Rubinisphaera italica: one gene and its partner. The protein of the gene in region 2 interacts with the protein of the main gene of each other region in a pairwise test. Links are inferred from orthologs where the notes say so. Each region holds a gene or a part of one and is shown on either strand. Other genes may lie near its edges.

The links. The genes of interacting proteins can lie anywhere in the genome.
Region 1: the proteins of priA (region 2) and Pan54_RS05035 interact in binary tests that used the Escherichia coli proteins (3 or more experiments, as listed by UniProt). The link is inferred for Rubinisphaera italica from one-to-one orthologs.

Annotation. Positions count from the first base shown.
Region 1 is NZ_SJPG01000001.1:1,308,990-1,312,764, reverse strand. What follows is about bases 1-2,894. They hold Pan54_RS05035 (single-stranded DNA-binding protein), read left to right. Parts: upstream 1-1,142; coding sequence 1,143-1,646; downstream 1,647-2,894. Other genes in these bases: dnaB (replicative DNA helicase), read left to right, coding at 2,463-2,894; rplI (50S ribosomal protein L9), read left to right, coding at 1,822-2,331; rpsF (30S ribosomal protein S6), read left to right, coding at 617-1,048; pth (aminoacyl-tRNA hydrolase), read left to right, coding at 1-388. Outside these bases: more of dnaB, read left to right, coding at 2,895-3,775. UniProt on the Escherichia coli protein: Plays an important role in DNA replication, recombination and repair. Binds to ssDNA and to an array of partner proteins to recruit them to their sites of action during DNA metabolism. Acts as a sliding platform that migrates on DNA via reptation.
Region 2 is NZ_SJPG01000001.1:6,153,853-6,158,683, reverse strand. The notes cover bases 745-3,811. They hold priA (replication restart helicase PriA), read left to right. Parts: upstream 745-1,132; coding sequence 1,133-3,490; downstream 3,491-3,811. Other genes in these bases: Pan54_RS23585 (DUF1552 domain-containing protein), read left to right, coding at 745-867. Outside these bases: more of Pan54_RS23585, read left to right, coding at 1-744.

The DNA.
Region 1 (3,775 bases), 4.8 Mb from region 2 along the record:
TCAAACCTACATGAATTTGAGTGGTTCTTCAGTCGCCTCACTTATTAATTTCCACAAACTTCCTCCAGAAGATATACTGATCATCTGCGACGATCTGAACCTGCCATCGGGACAACTCCGCTTGCGAGCCTCGGGTTCGAGCGGGGGGCAGAAAGGACTCAAAGATATTGCAGTGAAATTGAAGACGGAAGAATTTGCGAGATTAAGGTTTGGAATTGGGCGTCCCCCGGGTCGTATGGATGTCTCCAGTTATGTGTTGCAGAAATTTTCGGATGCAGAACTGACTGAGATTCAGATTTCGGTACAACATGCCGCAGATGGAGTAGAAACCTGGGTCAAAGAGGGTGTTGTGAAGGCGATGAATCAAATCAACTCGAATTCTGTCTGAGAACTTCGAGCGGAAATAAGGTAACGAGATTGATTCTTTGTGGATTTTCGTTACCCTACGGTTTGCAATTTGCTTGACTGCATTGCATAGAGAATACAGTATCCTTCACTGCTGAAGCAGTGGTGGTTAAATAAATGATTATCCACAGTGTGGATGGGTTAATGACTTCCCTCTAACAGTTTGCTCTGTAGCATGGGATGTTGCTGAAGTTCGATCGGGAGAGACACGTTGGCCTTACGTAGTTACGAAATTATGTTTCTGTTGGACAGTGGTAAATTTGCCACTGACCCAGATGGCGTTACCGCAGAAGTAAATACAATTTTAGACAAAGTCGGAGCAGAGGTTGTCTCAGCCCGTCCTTGGATGGATGGCAAACTCGCCTATCCGATTGAAGGACAACGTAAGGGATTGCACTACCTGACTTACGTCAAAGCCGATTCAGGACAAATTCAACAGCTGCAGCGTTTGTGCCGCTTGAGCAATGTTGTTTTGCGTCATATGTGCATTGTTCCACCAGAACAACTGTTCGACTTGATGTCGACATCACTCTCTGGTGATCCATCTGCGGAAGACGAAGGGGCAGAAGGAGAAGGAGAAGAATCAAAGGGTGACTCTTCTGAAAAAGCCTCCTCAGACGAAGAAGAAACAGCAAACGCTTAATTCCACCCGGCTGGCAAAAACCAGTTGGCTTGTGGGCAGGATCGATGATCGTTTAGCCGGATTTGTGCCGGATTAACGAAGAATGGGAGTTGCAATGGCCAGTTTTAATCGTGTTATTCTGATGGGAAATCTGACACGCGATCCTCAGGTACGCTATACGTCTGGTGGAACAGCAGTAACCGAAATCGGCCTGGCGGTAAATCGACAGTGGTTCGACAAGCAGACTAATTCTCGCAAGGAAGATACGACGTTTGTCGATGTAACCTTGTGGGGTCGTCAAGCAGAAGTCGCTGGAGAATATCTGGCAAAAGGTCGTCCAGTGATGATTGAAGGTCGACTGCAACTCGATCAGTGGGAAGATAAACAATCAGGAGAAAAACGCAGTAAATTGCGAGTCGTTGGGGAAACGATGCAATTACTGGGTAGTCGCGGTGATGGTGGTAGTGGCGGCGGAGGTGGTCGATCAAGCAGTGGTGGAGCACAATCCCGTCCATCTGCTGGTGGTGGCTCCTCTTCACAGCCTCACGACGATATGCCCCCTTCCCCTGTCGATTCCTTTTACGACAGTGGCCCCGAAGATGATGATGTTCCTTTTTAGGGAAGCGTTCCTGTCACTGGAATAAAAACAGGATATTTGAAACAAAATTAGCTAGAGTCAATGGTGTTGTCTATTCAGGGAAGCACGACAACGGAGTGTTTATTTCGGATTGACAACCTGATCAATAAAGCTCGTAAGAGCAATACTTTTCAAATTCGATGTTCAAGGTATTATTATGGTGCGTCAAGTCAAACGTCGGCCAGTTTATTCACCTCGCACCAGTGGTGCAGTTGAATTGATGCTCGCTGAAAATGTTTCCACATTAGGGAAACAAGGTGATATCGTTCGCGTAAAGCCGGGCTATGCTCGAAACTATCTGCTTCCTCAGGGATTGGCGACTATCGCCACCGAGGAAAATAAGAAGGCTGTCGAAGAGCACCGTGTCAAACTTGGAGAACTTGAGAAGCAACGCAAAGGCGCTGCCAAGAAATTGTCCGAGAATGTTTCGAAATACTCGGTCACCATCGAAGCCAATGCGAACGACGAAGGTCATTTGTATGGCTCAATTCTGGCTGCAGACATCAGTAAGTCTCTGATCAAAGCTGGTTACAAAGTCGAGCCGGAACATATCCGTCTCGATGGACCGCTCAAAGAACTCGGAATGTACACCGTGAAGCTGCAGTTGCACTCTGAGGTCTCTTCGGATGTCAAAGTCTGGGTTGTGCCCATTAGTGGCTCGAAGTAATCCCATCAGTCAAACAGCTCACTGAGTATGTGTTTGACTTGAAGGGTGCCGACCAGGGCGAATCAAACAGGATGTCGAGTTCGGCATCCTGTTTTTGCGTCTACTGTGATAGTCAGTAAAATGGAGTGAACATGTCGACCGATATGAAAAGTGCTGCTGCGGAGGGCTTACTCAGTAAACGTCCGCCAATGAACCTCGATGCGGAAAACAGTGTGCTGGGCTGTTTGATGCTCGTGAATGACACGGTCGATCAAGTTCTGGGCATCTTGAATGCTGATCAGTTTTATGATGATCAGAACCGTCGCATTTTTTCGACGATTGCTGACATGTTTGAACGTGGCGATCGAGGGATCGATGCCGTCACACTGGCTAATGAACTCGAAAAGCTGGGTTCATTGGAAAAAGCGGGAGGCGTGCCCAAGATCCTGGACATCATGGAAACGGTACCTCATGCCGCCCATGCTGAGTATTATGCGAAGATAGTACGGGAAAAATGGCTGCAGCGTCAGCTCATCTATACCTGTAACGAGATTCTGAAAGAGGCCCACCATTCTTCCGATGACATCAACGATATCTTGTCACGCTCTGAACAGAAGATCTTTCAGCTGGCCGAGCAGCAGGAATCGCTGACACGAAGTGATATGAAATCGATCCTGATGGAAACCTGGGATCGAATTAACAGTCGCCGGGACCAAGAAGGAACGGTTAGTGGCCTCAACAGTGGCTTTGTGGGACTTAATGAACTGACGAGTGGCTATCAGAAATCCGAACTCATCATTTTGGCCGCTCGCCCGAGTATGGGAAAAACAGCTTTTGTCTGTAACTCCACCCTGGCGGTTGCGGGACTGGCAAAAAGTGGAGTGTTACTGTTTAGTCTGGAACAGTCGAAAGCAGAATTGGCCGAACGTCTGCTGTGTATCCATTCGAAAGTCGATGGCCACAAAGTTCGACAGGGGGATCTGGATGAAATGGATCATCATGCCCTTCTCGAAGGCTCAACCGAATTGAGTCAGTATCCGATTTTTGTCGATGATCAGCCCGGTCGCACAATGTCGCAAATCGCAGCAGTTTCGAGACGCATGAAACGACAATACGATATCGGCATTGTGATTATCGATTACCTCCAGTTGATTGAAGCCGAAGACAAGAACCAGCCTCGTGAACAGCAGATTGCCTCGATCACAAGACGTCTGAAATTCCTGGCCAAGGATTTGGACATTCCCGTCGTTGCCCTGGCCCAGTTGAACCGAGGAGTTGAACAACGCGAAGATAAACGACCTCGACTTGCGGACCTGCGAGAATCTGGAGCGATCGAACAGGATGCCGACGTTGTGATGTTTCTGCACCGTCCGGAAGCCTACGATCCCGAAGATCGCCCCGGTGAAGCCTTCGTGATTGTCGCCAAAAACCGAAGTGGTCCGATCGGAGATGCACACCTGACTTG
Region 2 (4,831 bases):
CCGACACTCGAATTCAGCTGCAACAGTCATCGCGATAATAAAGAATCGATTTATTTCGACAACATCTCCTGGTACGGCACCGGACATCTGGCTCCTTCGATCCGCGATCCCCGAAAAATGTATCGCCGTCTGTTTTCGACTCAGGAAATTGATCAGTATCGAGACATCACCGATCTGGTCCTCGAAGATGCCCGCGCGATGCGAAAACAACTGGGCTCAGCCGACCGGGAGAAATTTACCGAGTACTTTGAGTCGATCCGTACCATTGAACTGCAGATGGATCGACTGGAGAAAATGAAGGCGGAACTCTCGCTGGTTAAACTGGATGAACCTCCTGAAGCGTACCTGCCTCGCGGAGAATATATTCGTCTGATGGGTGACTTGATGGTGGTTGCTCTGCAGACCGGATTGACCAATGTCACAACCTTCATGGTTGGTCCTGAACGCTGGGACACGCCTTATAAATTTGAAAGTCTGTTTGACACCCCTCGCAGTCATCATCAGATGTCGCACAATCAAACCAAAATGATTGACGACCTGCTGAAAGTCGATCGCTTCCACATGGAACAGTATGTGTATCTGCTCAAAAAGATGGACTCAATTCAGGAATCCGACGGCTCCACATTGCTCGACAACACCTTGTTCACATACGGCTCCGGGCTGGGAGATGGTTCCACACATCAATACAACGACCTTCCGATTATTGTTGCAGGAGGCGGAAAACGCGTTTATTCCGGTCAGCACATCAATATGCCGGAAGGGACACCGCTGTCCAATCTCTGGCTGACTCAGGCTCAACTGCTGGGGCTGCCGATGAAAAGATTCGCCGACAGCACCGGACCGATTGCTACATTGATCGCCGGATAAATTTCTTCAATGGGTAGCACGTCCCTGAGCATCGCCAAGAGTGTGGTCATCCGTTATTGCCACGACCTCACTTCGTTCTGTGACGTGCCCCCAGGAACTTGCTTACACAAAATGCATTTCACGCAACAACTCATTGCATTGTTGAACTACGGCGACTGGCAGTAAGTCGGCTAACCGTTAAGATGAATTGAACGAGTTAATAATCCGTCAATGTGCCTAAAGGAATATCGTTTCCAGATTCTGATCTGGCACGAGGTCATCGCGAGTGAGCCGACAACAGAATTTATTTGAGGATGCCGCCGAGCTGAAATGGCAGCGGGCTGATCGGGAAGATCAGTTGTTTGCGGCGATCGTGTTCAATCGGCCGATGGAAACCGTGTATCACTATCTCGTCCCGCCCGCATTACGGGAAATGATTCGTCCCGGCCAGCGCGTGCAGGCTCCGTTTGGTCGTGGAGATCGTCCGACTATCGGCTTTTGTGTTGGCTGCGAACAGGGCCCCCCCGAAGCGATTGCGAAGCGGAAGAATGTCAAAGAGCTGATCAGCATTCTCGATCGTGAGCCGATCGCCGACGCAAAAATGCTCGGCCTGACGAAATGGATTGCCGAGTACTATCTTTGCTCCTGGGGACAGGTTCTGCATGCGGTCATTCCCGCGGCTGTCAAAAAAAGTGCCGGGACACGGCAGGTCAAACTCGTGGAAATCGATCCTGAGGTCTTACCAAATCTGGAAGACTTGAATCTACCTGCCAAGCAGCGAGCGGTGATCGATGTGCTGCTCGATGCCGGCGAACCTCTGCCGGTTGGCGAAATTACTCAGTCGGCTGGATGCGGAACGTCTCCCATCAATACCTTGCTCAAGAAGAACATCCTCACCGCGATTCGTGAAACGCGAATGAACTATGAGCCTCCTGAAAAGCTGGTGGCTCGGGAGGCTGACTTGATTCTGGCCGATCAGCAGCAGGCAGCATTGGATGCGATCACGCATGCGATTGATCATGGCAAGACAACCAAAACGCCGGAAATTGAAGAGGTCGCCGATCCAAGAAAAATCGATCATTACAAGGGCGATCAAACATTCCTGCTCCATGGCGTGACAGGCTCGGGGAAGACGGAAGTTTATATTCGCGCCATTCGGCACGCGGTCGATTTCGGACGGCAAGCGATTGTGCTGGTTCCGGAAATCAGCCTGACGCCTCAAACGATCCGCCGATTCCGCAGACGTTTCGATTCGGTCGCCGTGCTGCACAGTCATCTGACCGACAGTGAACGCCACTGGCAATGGCAGCAGATCGCCTCCGGAAATGTGCAGGTGGTGGTCGGTGCCCGCAGTGCGATTTTTGCTCCGACGCCCCGGCTCGGCCTGATCGTCATCGATGAAGAACATGAAACGACATTCAAGCAGGAAACGGTGCCGAGATATCACGCCCGCGAAGTCGCCCGCAAGCGAGCAGCGATGGAGGGGATTCCGCTCGTCCTCGGAACGGCGACGCCGATGCTGGAATCCTGGTGGTTGGCGAAGCAGAAAAGTTATCAGCTGATCAGCATGCCGAAACGGATTGAAGAACTACCGATGCCTCCGGTCGTGACCGTCGACACGATGAACGATCCCCTCATCAAACGAGGTCACAATATTGGACGGGCGCTCAAGAATGCGATTGATCAAACCCTGAAAAACGATGGGCAAATCATTCTATTCTTCAACCTGCGAGGATTTTCACCCGTGTTGTGGTGCCGTTCCTGTGGTGAAAAACTGAGTTGTCCGCATTGCGATACCAGTTTGACGTGGCACAAAGATCGCAAGCTCTGTGTCTGTCATACCTGCGATTACACAATACCAATGCCCGGCCAATGTCCAGCTTGTAAAAAACAAGGACTGCGGCATTTCGGAGCGGGAACACAGCGTCTCGAAGAAGAAGTCCGCAGTAAGTTTCCGGGAGTGACTGTCTTACGTATGGATAGCGACTCGATGCGGAAACCGGGAAGTCACGACGAGGCTCTCGAACGCTTTCGTCACGGCGAAGTCTCAATTCTGCTCGGCACCCAGATGATTGCCAAAGGGCTCGACTTTCCGAATGTCACGTTGGTGGGTGTCGTCGATGCCGATACCGCTTTGCATCAGATTGACTTCCGGGCCTCGGAGCGAACTTTTCAATTGATTTCCCAGGTCGCAGGCCGGACTGGTCGCAGCTCACGGGGAGGCCGGGTGCTGGTGCAGACGATGCAACCGGATGCCGAGGCAATCCGCTTTGCCGCCGAGCACGATTTCATCGGCTTTGCGAACCGGGAACTGGGACATCGTCTTGAACGTAAGATGCCGCCGCAAGCGGCACTCTTGCGAATCATTCTCCGCGCCAAAGATGAACCGCTCCTCGACACTGCCGGACTCGAAATGGTCGAAGAACTGCAAAAGCATGCGGAAACCCTGCCCGATAAATACCGCATCCTCGGCCCGGCTCCCGCTCCACTGGCGAGACACAAAGATTACTATCGCTATCAGATTCTCATCACAAGCACTTCCCACACCGCCATATGTGCTTTGATCGAAAAGTGCCGCAAGCAATTTGATAAACTGACAATGATTGAATACGCACTCGATGTCGACCCGCTGCAAATGCGATAAACACTTCACACGTTCATTCTTGAGCATATTCCAAAATCACCTGCAACGTTTGGCAGGAGCAAACTCAGTGTTTTACGGTCATTTGGAGTCCAAGCGACTGCAGAAACCATTTGAAAATGGTCTAATGGACTGTTCCAATTTAAGCTTCGGGTTGTGTACCACTGGCACCTTAATATTGAGTTGGAACAGAGCACTAGTACCTCAATTCATTTGATATTGTGGGTACAAGCGTTTGAGTTTGATACGAGCCTCGCTGGTTGTAAAGTGCCAGTCGACACCCGATTGGCTTTCGTTGCGATGGTTCATCCAAGCTGTCACTTCGCGGCTCAATGTTTCAATATCTCGGATGCGTCGCGTTAAACATTGTTTGGTCAACACGCTCAATTCGATCTCGGCGACATTCAGCCAACTCCCATGTTTGGGCGTGTATCGGATGTCGATCCTGTCGGCCAGGCGCTTCGCCTCAGCCGGTTCAAATGTTTCATACAACGCCCCCACGGTGTGAGTATTCAGATTGTCGCAAACCAGAATCACCATTTCCGCATTCGGATACTCTTCATCGAGCAACGCTTTGATCTCGGTGGCCCAGTCGCGACGCGTCTTGGTCGGACGCACGCTCACTTTTCGCCAGCCCGCTTTCGGTTCGGTAAACAGAAAGTGGTTGGCGGTTCCGTTTCGTTCGTACTCGTAGTCATATCGGGCAGGCTTCCCCGGTTCACAGGGAAGCGGCTGCCGGGTTTCTTTGATCAGTTGCATCGGTTGCTCGTCCATACACACCACCGGATATTCTTCGTCGTACTCCCACTGATAAATGTCCAGCACATCTTCCATCCGAGCAACAAACTCGCCATTCTCTTTGGCAGGAATCACCCAGCATTTGCGGCGATGAGGCTGCAACTCGTTTTTTTCAGCGTCCGACCAACTGTTGTCGGTGACACGCTCTCCACAATTTCCAACTCGACCATCCGATCGGCCAGTAACTCCAACGTCCAGGCCGCACGGCCTTCCGGCGCCTGGCTACAGGATGTTGCGATCAACCGAGCTTCTTTCTCGCCATCAAAAATGGGCTGACGGGAGGGACGCTCCTGTTTCTTTCGCTCCAGGGCCGTTTCCAGCCCTCCTTCCACAAGTCGCTGCCGGACATTCTTGACCGTGTTGAGATGACACCCGAATGCTTCGGCTGTTTTCTCATCCGACCAGCCAGGTCCCTCGGCATCCACCTTGAGCAGGATATGAGCATGCTTAATTTTGTAAGCCGCCGCCTTCCCCTTGAGAACGATGGCCTCCAGTAAATCCCGCTCTGCCGAATCCAACCGCACCACATACTTCTTATTCATCGCG